DNA from 4 places in the Kocuria sp. 2SI genome. Region 1 is predicted to be linked to each of the others. Evidence: predicted binding sites of a transcription regulator. Region 1 holds the regulator's gene; each other region holds the start of a gene.
The links. Region 1 encodes LexA, which represses DNA repair genes until DNA is damaged. Its sites were predicted from a motif close to TCGAACANNTGTTCGA; they were not measured.

Region 1 (4,657 bases):
GCGATCCCGCGCTTGTCGCCGAGGGCGGTGCGCAGGCACTCGCCGATCACGATCGCGGTGTCCTCCACGACGTGGTGGACGTCGATGTGGGTGTCGCCGGTGGCCTGGACCGTCAGGTCGATCAGCGAGTGCTTGGACAGCGCCGTGAGCATGTGGTCGTAGAACGGCACGCTGGTCGAGATCGAGTGCTGGCCGGTGCCGTCAAGGTTCAGCTCGACGCGGATGCTGGATTCCGACGTCACGCGCTCGAGCGAGGCGGTGCGTGCGCCGTCGCTCGCTGCGGTGGTGGGCTGATCGCTCATGATGGGGCCTCCTGCGGCGGGATGGGGATTCTGTGCCGGGCCGACGTGCGAGGGCGTCAGCGGCGGGCGGTTCAGCGGTTCGCGGGGTCCTGCTCTGTCTCGGAGTCCTTCGCAGCGGCGGACCGGTCCTCCAGGTGCGCGCGGACGCCGTCGAGGAACGCGGTGGTCTCCTCCTCGGTGCCGGCGGTGACGCGCAGGTGCCCGGGGATGCCGACGTCGCGGATCAGGACGCCTCGATCCAGCAGGTCCTGCCACAGGGCCGGGGCGTCGATGCCGCCGCCGAAGAACACGAAGTTGGAGTCCGATTCCGCCGGGTCCAGCTCCAACCGCTTGAGGTCATCGACGATCCGGTCGCGCTGCATGCGGATGTCGGCGACGTCGGCGAGCAGAGTCGTGCGATGGCGCAGGGCCGCCAGAGCGGTCGCCTGGGTCACCGCGGAGAGGTGATACGGCAGGCGCACCAGACGCACGGCATCGGCGATCTCCGGTGCGGCGGCGAAGTAGCCGATCCGCGCACCGGCCAGGGCGAAGGCCTTGGACATGGTGCGGCTGACGACCAGGCGCGGACGGCCTTCGAGCAGGCGCAGCGCGGTGCGCTCCGGGAAGCGGGAGAACTCGGCATAGGCCTCATCGACCACCACCACGGTGTTCGACTCCTCGCCGGCGCGGTAGACGGCATCGACGACGTCGTCCTCCAGCGCGGTGCCCGTGGGGTTGTTGGGCGAGCACAGCAGCACGATGCTCGGGCGGTGCTCGCGCACCTGTGCGGCGGCCGATTCGGCGCTGAGCGTGAAGTCCTCGGCGCGCACGCCCGGGATGAACTCCGTGTTCGTGCCGGCTGAGAGCAGCGGGTACATGGAGTAGGACGGCACGAAGGCCAGCACACGACGACCGGGGCCGCCGAAGGCCTGCATGAGCTGCTGGAGGATCTCGTTGGAGCCGTTGGCGGCCCAGATGTTGTCCTGGTCCAGGCTGTGGCCCAGGTATTCGGCCAGCTCGCGGCGCAGCTGCGTGAACTCGCGGTCCGGGTAGCGGTTGAGGGTTCCCACGACCCGCGAGACCTCGGCGACGATGGCGTCCTGGACGTCCTGCGGCACCGGATGCGTGTTCTCGTTGGTGTTCAGGGCGATGGGGACGTCGATCTGCGGCGCCCCGTAGGGGGACTTGCCGCGCAGGTCGTGGCGCAGGGGAAGCGACGCGAGCCGTTCGGCTCGCGTGGCGCCCTCGGTGCTGGGTGTCGCGCTCTGAGAAGTCACCAGGACAGTCTACGAGGCGCGGACGGGGCCTCCAGCATCCGACGGCGGCCGAACCCACCGCCCTCCGGCTCAGGCCGCGGGAACCAGCACCTGCTGGCCCGGGGAGACCTGGGCGGAGTCCAGCTCGTTGAGCTCGACGATCTGCAGGACGACGTCCCGGGTGTCGCGCTGCGGCTCGGCCTGCTGAGCGACCTCCCAAAGGCTCTGACCGGGCTGGACGGTCACGGAGTCGACCCCGGGACCCTCGGCCGGCTCGGTTCCGGCGGTGACGTGGGAGGGTGCGATCAGCACGACCAGCAGTGCGGCCGCGGCCAGCACGCCGAGCATGGTCGGCAGGCCGATCAGCAGCAGCCGCCCGCGGCGGGTCAGGCGCATGGGCGAGGACGCGGATCGCGCCGGTGCGGAGGCCTCCGGCTCCTTCACGGCGGGCAGGGTCCGAGTCTGCGGTGCAGCTGCGCGACCGCCCGGAATGACGCGCAGAGCCGGACGGCGCCCCTCCGACTCCTTGAGCCGCGCAGCGGGGCGTCGGCGCAGGGCGGGCACGGCGGAGGAGAGCTCCTGCGCGAAGGCACGGCCCCCGCTGCGCAGGGCGCTGACGAGGGGGATGCTGCCGGTGGAGGACGAGTGCGACAGGACAGCGGTGCTGATCACGGACATGGGATGCACTCCTTCTTGCCGAGGGACGGACGGTGACAGGCGGTGCGGGTGGTGGCCGCTCCCGTGTTTGAACCTGTGTCGGATTCGAGACCCGATCCCGGTTCTCGAATACGTGTTCGAACTGCTTGCGACCATTTCTAGCACCTGTGTACGACTCATGTCGAGACACGATCGAACAGATGTTTGAAGGTGACGTCCGGCTCACGTAGCCTCAGAGAAAGGACTGTGCAGGTCGGAGGCCCTGGCGGGGCCTCGAGGACGAGTCAACGCAACCGCTCAGACAGCACAAGGCGGCCACGGCGCGGCGCGAGCGCGTCGCCGCGGCCCAGCACGCAGCGCACCCGGCGATCCGGAGGCGCCCATCGACGGAAGACGAGGACGGACATGGCAGCCAGCGGCACCGGTCGCACGCAGCGCGGCTCAGGCGGCACGGCCCGGGCGACGGGCTCCGAGTCCTCCCGGCGCAAGGGCCTGACCCCGCGGCAGCGCACGATCCTGGAGGTCATCCAGCGCGCCGTCGCCGCCCACGGCTATCCCCCGTCCATGCGCGAGATCGGCGACCTGGTGGGCCTGAAGTCCCTGTCGAGCGTGACCCACCAGCTCAATCAGCTCGAGCGGCAGGGCTACCTGCGCCGCGACCCCAAGCGCCCGCGCGCCCTCGAGGTCCTGGTGCCCCTGCATCTGCTTGGCGATCCCGAGGCGGAGGCCGCCTCCGCCGTCGCCGAGGCTCCGGCCGCATCGGAGGCGCCGGAGCTGGACGACGACCTGCCGTCGATCGGCTCCGCGGACGTCTCGTTCGTGCCGCTCGTCGGCAGGATCGCCGCCGGCACCCCGATCACCGCCGAGCAGCAGGTCGAGGACCGCATGGCCCTGCCGCGCCAGCTCACCGGCCACGGCGAGCTGTTCATGCTGCGGGTCTCCGGCGACTCCATGATCGATGCCGCCATCTGCGACGGCGACTGGGTCGTGGTGCGCGCTCAGGCTACCGCCGAGAACGGGGAGATCGTGGCGGCCCTGCTGGACGACGAGGCCACGGTGAAGACCTTCCGCCAGCGCGACGGACACACCTGGCTGCTTCCTCAGAACTCGCAGTACGAGCCGATCCTGGGCGACCACGCCACGGTGATGGGCAAGGTCGTCTCGGTCCTGCGCAGCCTCTGAACACGCAGATCACCGCCATGACGAGCGGCTGAGGACGGATCCGTCCTCAGCCGTTCGTCGCTCATCCCCTGCCTGTCACAGCAGCCCGATCCACTGCCAGTACGTGGCCGAGAACAGCAGGATGCGCAGGTAGCCGGCGATCGTCGGCGGGATGCCGGTGCGCAGGAACAGCTGCGTGGTGAGCGCGCCCGTGCCGTAGGCGAGCATGTTCTGCGGGGCGGAGATCGGCAGCAGGAATCCGAAGCAGATCAGGAACTGCATGATCAGCACGAAGCCCACGCCCTCGCCGGGCAGGTCCGGGATCGACACGGCCAGGGCGATGAACACCGGGATCAGCGCGCTCGACATGGACGTGGCCGAGGCGAATCCCAGGTGGATCAGGATCGTGAACGCGCCGACGATCGCGATGATCGCGAGCACCGGCAGACCCGTGATCCCGAGCCCGTCGAACACGGCCGCCGACTGCCATGCCGCCGCGCCGGTCTCCAGCAGCACGGATCCCAGCGAGATGCCGACCGCGAAGACCACGAGCGTCCCCCAGCTCACGAGCTCCTCCACGGTCTCCCAGGAGTAGACCCCGATGCGCGGCAGCAGCATGACGCCGATGGCGCACAGTGTCACGGTGGTGGCGTCGATGTCGTGCAGCGAGCCCTGGGTGGACCAGAAGGCCAGCAGGATGACGGCCACAGCCGCCAGGCGCTTCTCCGCCCCGGTCATGGGCCCGAGCTCCGTCAGGGACTTCTGGACGATCTCGCGGCCGCCCTCCAGACGGTCGATCTCGGGCTTGATGGTGGCCCGCATCACGAAGTAGAGCACCACGGACATCACCGCAGCCCAGGGAGCGCCGGCGGCGAACCACTGCGGCCAGGAGATCGTGACCCCCCATGGACTCCTGGATGAATCCGACGGCCACGAGGTTCTGAGCTGCGGCGGTCTGCACGCCGATGTTCCAGATCGAGATCGACTGCGCCGCGGTGATGACCATGAGCGCGCCCAGCCGGGACTCGGTCGTGGCCTGCATGCCCGCAGCCAGCGCCAGCGCCACCGCCGAGGAGCCGAAGCCGGCGAGGGCGCAGCCCAGGGCATCGCTGGTCCCCAGCGCCTCCCCCCGAGCCGTCAGGTGCCGGCGACGCTCAGCCGATCAGAGGTCGGCATCAGCACGACGACGGCCAGCACGATGATCGCCAGCCCCAGCCACACCGGGCGCATGCTCAGGTGGGCCTTGCGGGAATGCGGTCCGCGGGACTTCTCGGAGCGCAGCTCGGCGGTGACGCGCTCCTC
Region 2 (4,657 bases), on a different contig from region 1:
CGCGGCGGCGGCGAGGATTCCCGTCCATGGTAGGGGACGCGGCCGCGCAGGGCCCGGTCAGCGGGCTCCCAGGCGCCGGATCGCAGCCGGTCGCCGTCCGGAGGGCTACTGCTGCGGGGGGTCCTGGTCGCCGAGGGCCTGGCGCACCGCAGTGTCCCGGAAGGCTGCGTGCTCGGGCGGCACCAGTCCCAGGTGCTCCCAAGCCGCGGGCATGGCGATGCGTCCTCGCGGGGTCCGCGCCAGCAGGCCCTCGCGGACCAGGTACGGCTCGGCGACCTCCTCGACGGTCTCCGATTCCTCCCCCACGGCGATCGCCAGGGTGGACAGCCCCACCGGTCCGCCGCCGAAGTGGCGGACCAGCGCCTCGAGCACCGAGCGGTCCAGGCGGTCCAGGCCCCGCGAGTCGACCTCGTACATCTCCAGGGCGGCGGAGCAGGCGCGGGCGTCGATGCTGTCCACGCCGTGGACCAGCGCCCAGTCGCGCACGCGGCGCAGCAGGCGGTTGGCGATGCGCGGAGTGCCGCGGGAGCGGGTGGCGACCTCCTCGAAGCCCTCCGTGGACAGGCGCAGGTCCAGCAGCCCGGCGGAGCGGCGCAGCACGGAGACGAGCTCGTGGTCGCTGTAGAACTCGAGGTGCCCGGTGAAGCCGAAGCGATCGCGCAGCGGTCCCGGCAGCAGCCCGGCGCGCGTGGTGGCACCGACCAGGGTGAACGGAGGCAGGTCCAGCGGGATGGAGGTGGCCCCGGCGCCCTTGCCCACCACGATGTCGACCCGGAAGTCCTCCATGGCCATGTAGAGCATCTCCTCGGCGGGCCGGGACATGCGGTGGATCTCGTCGAGGAACAGGACCTCGCCCTCAGTCAGGGAGGACAGGATCGCGGCCAGGTCGCCGGAGTGCTGGATGGCAGGCCCGGAGGAGATGCGCAGCGGAGCGCCCATCTCCTGGGCGATGATCATGGCCAGCGTGGTCTTGCCCAGACCGGGAGGTCCGGACAGCAGCACGTGATCGGCGCTGCGGCCCCGCAGCCTGGAGGCCTCCAGGACCAGGGAGAGCTGCTGGCGCACACGCGGCTGACCCACGAAGTCCGCCAGGGACTCGGGGCGCAGGGCCGATTCGACGGCGCGCTCGTCCAGCTCCGGCTCCCCGCCCACCAGGCGCTCGGACCCGCTGTGCTGTGCGTCCATGCTCAGCGGCCCTCCCCCGTGCGAGTCGAGCCCCGGCCGGCGGCAGGAGCCGAGGCCCGGGCGCCGAGCCACCCGAGCACGGTGCGCAGGATCAGGGCGACGTCACCGGAGTCGGCGAGCTCCTCTCGACCGACCAGGGCGTCGTCGATGGCCGCCGAGGCGTCCTTCTCGTTCCAGCCCAGACCCGTGAGGGCCTCCGTGACCTGGGTGCGCCACAGCGGGATCTGCGCCGCCTGCGGGGTCGAGGCCGGTGCCGGATCGGCGGGAACGAGCTTGTCCGCGAGCTCGAGCACGATGCGCTTGGCGCCCTTGGGCCCGATCCCGGAGACGGTGGTGAACGGCTTGGGGTCGCCCTGGGCGATGGCCGTGCGGACCTCCTGCGTGCCCAGCGCGGTCAGCACCGCCAGTGCGGTGCGCGGACCGATGCCGGAGACGCCCAGCATGGTCTCGAAGATCTCCTTCTCCTCCGCGCCCGCGAAGCCGAACAGCAGCGGGGAGTCGTCCTTGCGCGCCACGAACGCGGTGGCCAGCCGGGCCTCGCGGCCCTCGTGCAGCCCGGAGAGAGTCTGCGGGGTGGCCTGCAGCTCGAGGCCCAGCCCCATGACGTCGACGACGGCCGTGCTCAGTCCCTTGTGCAGCACCTCGCCGCGCACGGACGCGATCATGGGAACACCCTCTCCTCGATGCGGGGAGCCGCCCGCGAATCGGGCAGCCATTCGAACATCAGTACGATGCCTCGCTCACCCTACCAAGCCGCGAGGACCACACAGCGCAGGCCCTCGCCCGGGACGAGGGCCCGCACCCGAGGACGATGCGCTCCCTCAGCGGCCGCGCCGAGCCTTCTGCTCCGCGGCCTGCCAGGCGCGCTGAGCGGGTGTCAGGGCGGTGCCGCGCTCCTGGCTCGCGCGCTGCAGTTGCGTGCGGGCGCCCTGGTGCGTGGTCGTAGTGCCCGCCTGGGCGTCCAGGCCCGCGCCCACACCGGAGCGCCAGCCGTGGCAGACCGCGATCGCCAGGGCATCGGCGGCGTCGGCCGGACGCGGCAGCTGCTCGAGGCGGAGGATGCGCGCGATCATCTTGGTCACGGCGGCCTTCTCGGCCGAGCCGTCGCCGGTGACCGCGGCCTTGACCTCGGACGGGGTGTGCCAGGCGACGGGGACCCCGCGAGCGGCTGCGGCGGCGATCACCACGCCCGAGGCCTGGGCGGTGCCGACCACGGTGGGGGCGTTGTTCTGCGCGAACACGCGCTCGATCGCCATAGCATCCGGGGCGAAGCGCTCGAGCAGCTGATCGGCCGCCTGGGCGATGCGCAGGATCCGCTGCTCCAGGGGCTCGTCGGCGCCTGTGCCCTGGACCTCGTGGTGGACCCATTCGGCGCGGCGGTCGGCGCGCATGCGCACGATCCCGAACCCGCAGCGGGTCAGCCCGGGATCGACGCCCAGGATGACCTGCTCGGGGGCCTGCGCCCTGGCCGCGGAGCCCATGGCGGGACGTCGGGCGGGTGCCGGAGCCTGGCTCAGTCCTCGTCCTCGAGCTGGGCGGCGACCTCGGGGGTGATCTCCACGTTGGAGTAGACGTTCTGGACGTCGTCGAGCTCCTCGATCGCATCGGCCAGGCGCAGGAACTTGCGCGCGGCGTCGGCGTCGAGCTCGACCTTCATGTTCGGGCGGAACTGGGGGTCGTCGTTGTTGTACTCCAGCTCCGCCTCGTCCAGAGCCGTGCGGATCTGGGGCAGGTCGGTGGCCTCGGAGATGACCTCGAAGACGTCCTGGTCCTCGATGACCTCCTCCGCCCCGGCGTCCAGCACAGCCATCATGACGTCGTCCTCGGTGACGCCGTCGGCCTTGGCGACCTCGGCCACGCCCTTGCGCTCGAACATGAAGGTGACCGAGCCCGGATCGGCCATGGTGCCGCCGTTGCGAGTCACGGCCACGCGGACCTCGGAGGCCGCGCGGTTCTTGTTGTCGGTCAGGCACTCGATGTACAGCGCCGACCCCTGGGGGCCGCGGGCCTCGTAGAAGATCTCCGAGTACTCGATGACCTCGCCGGTCAGGCCGGCGCCGCGCTTGATGGCGCGGTCGATGTTGTCGTTGGGCACCGAGTTCTTCTTGGCCTTGGACACGGCCAGATCCAGCGCCGGGTTGCCCGCGGTGTCGGCGCCGCCCTGGCGCGCGGCGACCTCGATGCCCTTGATGTACTTGGCGAAGGCCTTGGCGCGCTTGGCGTCGATGGCGGCCTTCTTGTGCTTGGTCGTGGCCCACTTGGAGTGACCGGACATGGCTTGCCTCCTGGTTAGTGTCGGTGCCGCAGCGCCGGGCTCCTCCCGGCGGCGGCTGGCAACGCGTGCGTCGGGGGTGCCGGTCACGGCCGGAGGGGCCGTGCGGCGCACCACCGCGGCGCATGACGCTGCGCTGGGAAGTCTGCTGGTCGATTGTAGGCGACGGGTCCCGGGCTCAGCGCGGACGGGAGGCCGCGACCTCCCGCGCCTTCTCCGCCAGCAGATCGTTCAGCGGCTCGAGGGTCTCGTGCGCATAGCGTCGCCGCACCGCCGTGGCGATGAGGTGATCGGCCACCGCCGGGTTCTTGGGCAGCAGGGAGCCGTGCAGATAGGTGCCGATGACCTCGCGGGTCACCGCGCCCTCCGTGCCGTCCTGGCCGTCGTTGCCCGCACCGGAGATCACGCGACCGAACGGCTCCTGGCCCGCGCCCAGGTGGGTCAGCCCGGAGTGGTTCTCGTAGCCGATCACGGTGCCGAGATCGGGCGACTCGGTGACGATGTTGCCGATCAGCCGCTCCGGGCCCCCGACGGTCTCGAGGTCGAAGATCCCCACGCCGGTCAGCGTCTCGCCGCCGATCGTGCGGAAGCGATGGCCGAAGAGCTGGTAGAGCCCGCAGATGGCGAGCATAGGCGCGCCGTCCTGCACCAGCTCGAGCAGCAGCGGCTTGATCCGCTGCAGATCCTCCATGACGCGGAACTGCCCGGAGTCCTGGCCGCCGCCGCCCACGAAGATGTCGCCGTCGCCGGGGAAGGAGTCGCCGGGGTTGTAGTCGGTGACGCGCACGCTGTAGCCGCGGCGCTCGAGACGGCGCTTGAGCGTCAGCGTGTTGCCCCAGTCGCCGTAGATGTTCATGTCGCGCGGATAGAGCTGCACGAGGTGGATCTCGCCCTGCCCGCCGAGCTCGGGCTCGGCTCCTGCGGCGGGGAGGTTGGGAGTCGCAGTGGTCATCGCGGTCCTCTCTCAGATCTCGGGCACGACGGCCACGGCGCGCAGCTCGCGGCGCAGCGTGAGCATGGACGTATAGGTGCAGAAGACGCGCATGGGGCGTCCGTCGGCGGAGGCGATGAACTCCGTGAGCGCTCGGGCGATGTCCGGCTCGACGGCGCCGACCTGCACCTGGTCGTAGTCCAGGCGCAGAGCCATGTCCCAGGCGCGCGTGCCGGTGACCATGTCCACTCCCCCGCCGCGCAGGGACT
Region 3 (4,657 bases), on a different contig from region 1:
GATGCGCTCCATCGATGGCCAGATCACTGACATGGTGACCTGGTGCAGCCACTTCGACTGGCGCCCAGACGCCGTCATCCGCGACGCGGACCGATCGGCCTCCCAATGGCGTCGGCGCGAGCGCGAAGGCTTCGACCAAGCGATGGCGCTGATTGAGTCCGGCAAGTACGGCGGGTTCGCCACCTGGGAGCCGTCCCGCGCTGGCCGTGACATGGAGATCTATGTGCAGCTGCGCAAGGCGTGCCAACGGGCCGGAGTCCTCTACCTCACGCACTCCCGGATCTGTGACTTCTCCCGGTCCGATGACACCTTCATGATGGGCATCGAGTTCCTCCGTGCCGAGGCCGATGCGAACACGATGCGTGAGCGCCAGCTGCGGACAGTCAAGATCAACGCGGACAAGGGCCGGCCGCACGGCCGGCTGCCGTATGGGTACCGAAGGGTCTACGACCAGCACACAGGTGTCCTGCTGCGCCAGGAACCAGACCCGCACACGGGGCAGATCGTCCGCGATGCTGCTCGTGAGGTGCTCGCAGGCAAGAGCATGTACTCGATCGCGATGCGGATGCAGGACGCTGGGGAGCCGACGCCGAAGGAGCCGTGGGTCGAGAACCCACGCGGTTGGGACACTTACACGGTGCGGCAGGTGCTTCAGAATCCGACGATTGCCGGGAAGCGGGTCTACCGCGGCGAGGTCATCGGCGAAGCGCAGTGGGAGCCCTTGATCTCGTGGGAGGACTTCCAGAAGATCCAGCGACTCTTCGCCGACCCGGCGCGACGGGTCAAGGGCGGTGGCGGGATGGCGGCGAAGACGCTCATGGTCCACATCGCCCGCTGCCACTACTGCGGCAGGCCCTTGAAGCGAGCCACGCTACGGCGGAAAAACAAGAAGCCCGCGGTGAAGTACCAGTGCCAGTTCCGGGGCTGTTACAAGACGATGATCTCCCAGCCGGGCCTGGACGCCTATGTTGAGCAGGTCGTGCTGGAGTGGTTCCAGAACCCGGCCAACCTGGGGCGCCTCACCGGTGACCATGATGGCGACTGGCTCAAGGCCGCCGACGCGGCTGAACAGCGGCGGGCTGCTCTGCAGGCTCGCCTGGATGAGGCGATCGACCAGTACGCCACCGGGAGTCTGAACCTCGACACGCTCACCAAGCTGGAAGCGGCCCTACGGCCGCAGATCGCTGAGGCGGAGCAGGCGCTGATTCCGCCGGTCACCGACGAACGTGTTCGTGCGTTGGTCACCGCCGAGGACGTGCCGGCGGCATGGGCTGCACTGCCGTTGGCGGAGCGTCGCAAGATCATCAAGGCCGCGTTCAACGTCCGCATCCGCCAGACGCAGAACCGGGGTCAGAACTCGTTCGAAGTAGAACGCGTGCTCATCGAGCCTCGCGCCCTGTAGGTCCTTGGCCCGGGTGCCCGGCTGGTCAGGATGCGTCTCCGCGTAGGCGGTGGCGAACCATCTCGGCCAGCTCGGCACTCATTGGCCCGAACCGATCTGCCGTCGTCTTCGCCGCTTGTCGGATCGTCTCCCGGTCGGCCTCAGTCAGGGCATCACCATCGATCGCTAGACCGCTCGCGGTGGGAGTCTCGGCCTTTGGGGCCGTGTCATTGCTCATGCAGGAGAGGTGCGTCCAGCGCCCCCGCCGCGACTTCCCACGCGTGTCTCCGGACTCGCCCGGTCACGTGCCGCGTAGCGCGTGTGTGACCTCCGTGTTGACACGGATCATCGGGCACCATACGCTGTGAATGAACATTCATTCGCCACTGGATTCCATAGGTCAGAGGGGGCATCATGGTGAACTACTCGACGATCGACCATGCTCTAGGCAGCCCCAAGGGCCGCTACTTCGGACAGGGGCATAGGCGGTCGATCTACTCCTTCACGTCAACCGATATCGCGCAGGGGCGCGTCGCTGGTGTCTGCACGGTTGGCCAGGAGGGCCTGTGGTCGGCCAAGGAGACGGGCACAGTCTCGCGACACCTCAGCACAATCGACGCGGTTTCCCTGGCTGGCCTAGCCCTCGAAGCCGTCTTTCAACTCGAACCAGTCGTCGTCGAGTCCCTGTTCGTCACCGATGTCTCCATTCGTGCAGGGTCGGCGGCCACCGAGGACCTCAGCGCGGTCCCGCTAGAAGCCGCGGTCACTTGGAACCTCGCCACGAGAGCGTTTGATTGCAGAGTGTCGGTCGGCACGATGAAGTTGACCCTGACAGTTAAGGCCGTGCCGGGACCGTTGTTCACAGCTAGCGCGGACAGTGCGCCTAAGTTCTTTGCGCAACACTTGCAGAATCGCATCCAGCACATCAGCGATATTGATATCGACTGCGACGCGGGAAGAATGCAGGCTAAGCTCGGAGCGCTTACGGTCGGGCATGGGCCTTCGAGTAACTACAGTGGACTCCAGTCCGCACATTACGAGCTTTTCTCGATCTCGGAGGCGATAATTTGTCTCGCGCAACTTGCGCAGACCATGGCGTACGAGTTCGACCAGTTATCTCGCGACGAGAGCGCTGTGTTCTGGCTCAGGCGACTCAACGTTTCGCTGGCTGAACCTCGACTTCGAGTGGGGCAGCTCGTCGATGTCGACGTTCGCGTCGCGAAGACCAACGAGTTGCGGATCGCCGGTGAACCCTGGCGCACGTTGCGACTTACGGCCGACGCACATGGCGTGAATGCGCTTGCTGACGTCGCGCACGCCTTGCCGAAGCGGGCGGACGCATGACGCTCACAGGCAAGCGTATAGTCATCTCGGGAACGTACTCGACTGGAAAAACAACAACGGCGACCGCTTTGTCAAAGGCGACTGGCGTGCCACTCGTTCGGGCTTTGTCGGCGCGAGAGATTCTCACATCTCTATACCCAGGGCGAAAGTTCCAACACATGAGCGCCGAAGAACTGCTTGCCCTCGGCCTCCGTCGGCTAGGCGAACGGTTGCGAGCCGAAACAGAACTGCGAGTGGACGGCGGCAGTTTCATCTCCGACGGATCAGTCCTCAATGAATGGGCGTACGCCGCCGTACGGACCCGGATCGGAATTAACCCAGGTGCCCCCATCTCGCAGCAGATTATCAAGGGTGCACTGACGATTCCATCTCTGCCGTTCCTCCGGCGCTACGCCAATGCCTATGGCGTCATGGCAAGGCTCCATACCCGTGAGTCTTACACCGATGTCGTTCATCTGCCCATCGAGTTTGACATGAATCCAGACGGCCACCGCCCAGTGTCCGAACGGTATCGGCGCATGTCCGACAGGGATCTACTCCATGAGTTTCAGATGCTCGATCTGCCGGTGCACACGGTTAGCGGGACCATCGAACACCGCGTCGAGACCGCGATACGTGCCCTCGATCTCCCGCAAGTTCGCTCGATACCAGACGCAGTCGAAGCCGCCCGCACCGAGATCGCCGCCAGCCGAGAAGAAGTCGCACGCCGCATTCTCGAGCAGGACCCCAAGCTCTCGCTTCGTCAAAAGGCAGCGCTCATCTTCCGGTTCTGACACGACCACCCAGGGAAAGGAATCATGGCTCTCATCTCACTCACGGACGTGGTGAAAAAATACGCCGCGGGCAAGCAAGAAGTCACTGCACTTGACGGCATCAGCTTCGACATCGGAGCGCGAAAGTTGACCATTGTGCTCGGCCCGTCCGGCTCGGGTAAGTCGACTGCTCTTAACATGCTCGGCGGAATGGATACCCCCACGTCAGGCACTGTCCGGGTCACCGGCAAGGAAGTCAGCAGGTTCAGCGACAAAGAGCTGACCGCGTACCGGCGCGATCAGGTCGGTTTTGTTTTCCAGCACTACAACCTCATCCCGAACCTCACCGCCGCCGAGAACGTCGGCATTGGCGCACAGTACGCCAAGGACGCTATGACCCCATCGCAAGCACTAGAAAGCGTTGGCCTCAGCGGTCGTGAACGCTCGTTCCCTTCCGAACTCTCGGGAGGGCAAATGCAGCGTGTCGCGATCGCCCGCGCAATCGCGAAGCGTCCGCAGCTTCTACTCTGCGATGAGCCCACAGGCGCCCTCGACTCAGGTACCGGGCGTTCTGTCATCGAGCTGCTCCGTTCCATCGCCGACACCACCGAAACAGCAGTCGTCGTCGTTACGCATAATGCATCAATCGCCCAGATCGGCGACGCCACCGTAACTCTGCACGATGGCCAGGTCCAGGCGCACGTGGAGAACCAGACCCCGAAGTCGGTCGAGGAGATCGACTGGTGAGCAAGTACCTCTTCGTCAAACTGCTGCGCGATCTTCGGCGCTACTGGTCACAGTTCATCGCTGTCTTCCTGATGGCGATGCTGTCCGTACTCATCTATACCGGGCTCGAAGGCGCATGGAACGGCCTGAACAAGCAGCTCGACAGCTACGCGACCGATACCGGTCTCGCCGACACCTGGGTGACACTCACCGGACCCAACGAGAGCCTGGTTGACGACATCTCGGCCCTGCCCGCCGTTCGCGCCGTCGAGGAGGCCACCTTCTTCAGCGCCGGAACATCGCTCGGAGAGGATGACGCAACCCTAGAGGTCGAAGTCCTCTCCGATGACAACGCTCAAATCTCTCGTCCGACCGTGGTCGACGGTTCGAGGCCCGACCCTGACAGCAACGGCATCTGGATCGCCCACCCCTTCGCGGAAGCCCACGACCTCCA
Region 4 (4,657 bases), on a different contig from region 1:
CCAGGCGGACTGGAACGTCGGCAGCGCGAACGATGCTCCGTGGGCCTTGCAGAATCCGAACGACCCGAAGGCGGCCACGTTGGTCCAGATGCGGTCGATGTCCCGGTCGCTGAACAGCCGCGCGCCCTGGTCGACGCGCTGGCGGGTGCGGGTGCGGAACTCGTGTTCGATGGCGTCGAGGTTGCCGGTCATGGCGCGGCGGACCTCGTCGGCCTGGGCGAGGCTGATGCCCATGCAGTCCGAGAGGATCCGCATGAGCTGCTCGTGATAGATCACCACCCCATAGGTCTCCCGGAGGAACGACCGGAACCTCGGGTGGAGGTAGGTCACGGACGCGTAGTGCAGTTTGCGGTCGATGAACGGCGCGGTCATGTTCGCCTGCATCGGACCCGGCCGGTACAGGCTGATGTCGGCGATGAGGTCTTCGTATTGGTCCGGTTGCATCTTCCCGAGCAGTTCCCGCTGTCCGGGCGACTCGATCTGGAAACAGCCCAGAGTGTGGGTCGACCGGATGAGCTCGAACGTGGCCTCGTCGTCGCGGGGCACCTGCTCGAGGTCCACCCGCCCGTCGGCGGACACGTACGGGGCATCGACCGGCAGCCCGCCTTCGATCGCGGCGGCGGGCCCGTTGACGCGCTGGATCTCCCCGACGGTGTAGGCGAGGGTGGATTGCATCCGAACGCCGAGTACGTCGAGTTTGAGGCAGCCGACGTCGTCGATGTCCGTCTTGTCGAACTGGGACATCGGCAGGGCCATGCCCGAGGGTTGCGTGGCGGTCAGGGAGAGGAGGTCGTTGTCGCCGAGGATCACCCCGCAGGGGTGCATGGAGATGTGCCGCGGGAGCCGGTCGAGACGCTCGGTGAGATCGAGCAGCAGGGCCAGTTGCGCATCGGTGCGGACTCGGGCGGCAACGTCGCGGAGCTCGGGCTTGGTGTCGAGCACGGTGCGGAGGTCGCGGGCGTTGAGCCTCCAGATGTTCTCGGCGACCTGGTTGATCTGCTCCTCGCTCAAGCCCAGGGCGGCGCCGGCGTCGCGGACGGCGCCGCGGGCGCGGTAGGTCGACTGCATCGACAGCAGGGTCACCCGGTGAGCGCCGTACCGGTCGAAGATGCTCCGGTAGATGTCGTGACGGCGCGCGGACTCGACGTCGATATCGATGTCCGGCAGAGTGCTGCGCGCGGTGCCGAGGAACCGCTCGAAGAGCAGATGGTGTTCGAGGGGGTCGATCGAGGAGATGCGCAGGAGGTGGTTGACGAGGCTGCCGGCGCCGCTGCCGCGGGCCTGCACTCGGATATTCATCTGGCGGAGGTGGTCGACGACGTCGGCGACGGTGAGGAAGTAACTCTCGTACCCGAAGCGGTGGATCGTCGCCAGTTCGGCGTCCATCCGGTCCCGCACGCGGGCCAGCGCCTGGCCGTAGGCGTGGGGGTAGCGTTCGGCGGTCGCGGTCTCGCACCGCTGGCGCAGCACTCGCACCGGGTCCTGGCCGGCGAGGCCGATTGCGTCGAGCTCGGGGATCTTCGGCACCCGCCATCGCAGGTCTTGGTCGGGGTCGAGGCGGCACCGGTTGGCGACCCGTTCGGTCTCGGCGAGCAGGTCGGTGGCGTCATCGTGGCGCAGGCCCGCGTATTCGACGATCTGCCGGGCTAGATGCTGCATGGCCTTGGGGGGTTTGAGCCAGGCCTGCGCCGTCTGCTGCTCGAACTGCCCCAAGGGCATGAGCAGAGCGGCGGCGTCGAGGACGTCGCCGGTGATCGCATCACCGGGCTGCAGGTATCGCACGGCGTTGGTCAGCAGTGCGGGTACGCCGAGGGTGCGGGCGAGCTGCAGCATGTCCGCGGCGTGTTGGAGGCTTGCGCGGGTGCCGGGCTTGGTGTGATGGCAGACGATCTCCACGACTACTCCGCCCGGGAGGCGGCGGCGCCATGCCTCGAGCAGCTTCTGGGCGCGGCGGCGGTCACCGGCCTGTACGGCGCCGCCGACATCGGAGCCCGGCCCGAGTAGCACCGTCGCGACCGGCCCGTTCTCGCCTGCGAGGAATGCCCGGACATTGTCGGCGGTGATCCAGGCGTTGCGATGTGCGGTGCCATGCGGGGTGCGGGCGCACTTCTTGCGGCGTGGGGAATGCGCGGCGGAGGTCAGCCGGACCAGACCCGCCCAGCCTGCGCCACCGGTGCGGCCGTGTGCGAGCACGGTGATCTCGTAGAGGTTGTCGTCGCTGTCGCGGGTTTGCAGGTCAACGCCGACGATCGGATCGGTGCCCGCGCGCAGGCAGGCGCGGACGTGGCGGATCGCGCCGTAGATGCCATCACGGTCCGTGATCGCCACGGCATCCGCTCCCGCTGCGACCGCGGCGGCGACGAGGGCTTCGGGGTAGGCGGTGCCGTGATGGGTGGTGAAGCAGGAGGCAACGCGGAGGTGGGTAAAGGTGGGCACGAGCAGACAGGGGGTTAGTCGAAGACCGCTGTCACCGACCACAGCGGGCCGTCCGCAGCGGCGAGGTCAATGATGAGGAGCTCGCCGTTGTCCAGCGCCTTAGCCTGCACCTGCCACATGTTCCGCTCCACCACGAGAGGCTCGGTGTTCTTGGGCGCGCGATCGGCGGGTTCCCACCACGGGATCCGCTCGACCCACGGGATCGGTCTGGAGCGGACCACGAAACGCCGCCCGTCCCACATGAACGTGGTTGGGGCCCCATCCGGGGTCCTCCACACCGTAGCGACCTGCGCTCCCGTTGCCGTCTTCGCAGTCATGCTCCACACCTCCCGATATTCGAACACCCGTTCGAGGGATCAGTGTAGGGCGCCCCTCAGACACAACTCGAACCTGAATGCGGCGGGGCTCTCAGACAACAGGCCCACCCCTCCCGCGGCGTAGCAGGCTGACGGAGGACCCAGTGGGCTTGGCAGCGACGACGGCCCCCGCCGAAGACTCGACGGACAACGTAGCCGTCGATGCAGCCGATCCAACACGGACGGACCAGTTGACGCTCCGCTCACCACATCCGAGACCGCGGCCGAGCGCCGGAAGCTGGCGAGGCGAGAGTTGAACCGATGGCGCGCATCGAGAACCCATGGAAAGATCACGTCCATCAACCAGGTAGGCCACGCACCTGCGCCGATCGCATGCGGGCCGTCGATAGCAGCCAGGTCCACAAAGGTAAGATTGCACAGACAATAATAAGGAGGTGTCGAGGTGACTTATTCACTGCGAGCCATTCGGGGTGGAACGGGCGTCAGCGACGACAATCGAGAAGCGATTCGGCAAGCAACCATGTCTCTTGTCGATGCCGTCCTCAAGGAAAACAGCCTAGCCTGGTCCGATATCGAATGCCTTTGGTTCACGATGACGTCCGACCTTACAAGCGAGATCCCTCCCCTGGTGCTTCGTGAGGCCGGAATCGATGTGCCAGCGCTCTGTGCGGCGGAGGCGAACTGGAGAGGCCAGCCGGAGCGGACAATTCGGGTTCTCGCGTTGGCCAGAGTCCCCGAAGGCGTCTCAGTGCGGAATGTCTTTCAAGACGGCGCGAGTCGCGACCGGCCCAGCTCTTAAGAACCCTCATTAATGACCCCAGGAGCCTTGGCTCGCCCGCCTTGTCGCGCCGGCTCTCAGCCATCCAGCGCCATCTTTCCGGCCCAGTATTACTGCCGCGAGAAGTCAGGGTTAACCGGAGTTAAGCGTTGAGATTAGACGCAAGAGCGGGCGCCTGGAGGCGTGAGAGTGCGAACTCGACCATTTCTTGCACTTCTTCTCGTGTCCCCCCGGTACGGGCTCGTACGGAGATTCCCCACTGCACGGCGACAACGTAATCCGCGAGCGCGCCGGTGTTCGTGTCAGAGGGTAGATCCCCCTCACTGACGGCTCGGTCAAATCTTGACATAAGTCGAGCTCTGTGCTCGTTTCTGATGCGGGTGAGTTCATCGTGCGCGGAACTGGAATCGGGAGTAACTCCAAGCGCTGCTTGCACGATGAGGCAGCCGTTGGGTGTGTCCGGGCCGGTGCTTGCGTCGGCTGCGCTCCGCCAGGTCTCCGTGATGACCTTTATCGCGGTTGGCTGTTCTAGGGCGTCGATCGTGTACGCGGCAACGGTTTCCTGGTAGCGCGCAAGTGCGCGCTCAAATAGCGCTTCTTTGCTCCCGAAGGCCTTGTAGAAGCTTCCTCGCTGTATACCGAACGCATCAGTGAGGTCATTCAGGGTTGTTCCATCGTAGCCCTTTTCCCAAAAGATCAGCATCGCTTTGTCGATTGCGGCGTCAAGATCGAATGCTCTGGGGCGTCCAGGCTTCACGGTCCCTCGTCCCTCCTTCGACTCGAGCAGTCACCGTACTTGACCATCATGCCACACGCCTGTTAGATGGTGACCGTGCGGTCAACAATTGGTCTCCGACGGTCCTTGGCCCCCGCTCGGTACGCAGTTGCCGAGCGGGAGGGCACCGGTGGGCTGAGCAGGCGTAAGTGTGTCGCGCTCAGTAGCGCCACGGCGGCGGTGGCGGTGTCGCGCGGCGGGGCCCCCGACTCTGCGGCCGGTCCGCCAGGTGGTCGCACTGCCGCTCGGGGCCACCCGAGTCACCTTCTTGGAAGGCGTGAGGCCTGCGTGAGTCTCACCATTTTCATACGTTGGCGGCCTCGACAATATTTCTCCAGAACGGCGTCAAGA

Region 2: ruvA (Holliday junction branch migration protein RuvA) is a predicted target of LexA. The motif match lies at 1,902-1,917, and genes of this name have one in related genera.
Region 3: FFS25_RS10630 (AvrD family protein) is a predicted target of LexA. The motif match lies at 1,750-1,765, and genes of this name have one in related genera.
Region 4: FFS25_RS06050 (DUF6504 family protein) is a predicted target of LexA. The motif match lies at 2,773-2,788, and genes of this name have one in related genera.

Annotation. Positions count from the first base shown of each region.
Region 1 is NZ_SCNB01000027.1:23,582-28,238, forward strand. Features, by position in the region: gene hisB (imidazoleglycerol-phosphate dehydratase HisB) at 1-302, opposite strand, end outside; gene FFS25_RS12115 (histidinol-phosphate transaminase) at 374-1,558, opposite strand; gene FFS25_RS13865 (LysM peptidoglycan-binding domain-containing protein) at 1,628-2,215, opposite strand; gene lexA (transcriptional repressor LexA) at 2,600-3,376, shown strand; gene FFS25_RS13870 (SLC13 family permease) at 3,452-4,462, opposite strand; partial or broken gene FFS25_RS13880 (hypothetical protein) at 4,493-4,657, opposite strand, start outside.
Region 2 is NZ_SCNB01000009.1:120,744-125,400, forward strand. Features, by position in the region: gene ruvB (Holliday junction branch migration DNA helicase RuvB) at 106-1,185, opposite strand; gene ruvA (Holliday junction branch migration protein RuvA) at 1,188-1,850, opposite strand; gene ruvC (crossover junction endodeoxyribonuclease RuvC) at 2,007-2,666, opposite strand; gene FFS25_RS07175 (YebC/PmpR family DNA-binding transcriptional regulator) at 2,699-3,460, opposite strand; gene FFS25_RS07180 (type 1 glutamine amidotransferase) at 3,636-4,409, opposite strand; gene FFS25_RS07185 (Mur ligase family protein) at 4,422-4,657, opposite strand, start outside.
Region 3 is NZ_SCNB01000020.1:6,171-10,827, forward strand. Features, by position in the region: gene FFS25_RS10620 (recombinase family protein) at 1-1,402, shown strand, start outside; gene FFS25_RS10630 (AvrD family protein) at 1,796-2,725, shown strand; gene FFS25_RS10635 (AAA family ATPase) at 2,722-3,498, shown strand; gene FFS25_RS10640 (ABC transporter ATP-binding protein) at 3,523-4,224, shown strand; gene FFS25_RS10645 (ABC transporter permease) at 4,221-4,657, shown strand, end outside.
Region 4 is NZ_SCNB01000007.1:118,453-123,109, forward strand. Features, by position in the region: gene FFS25_RS06045 (DNA polymerase III subunit alpha) at 1-2,436, opposite strand, end outside; gene FFS25_RS06050 (DUF6504 family protein) at 2,451-2,753, opposite strand; gene FFS25_RS14130 (chorismate mutase) at 3,196-3,552, shown strand; gene FFS25_RS06060 (TetR/AcrR family transcriptional regulator) at 3,674-4,288, opposite strand.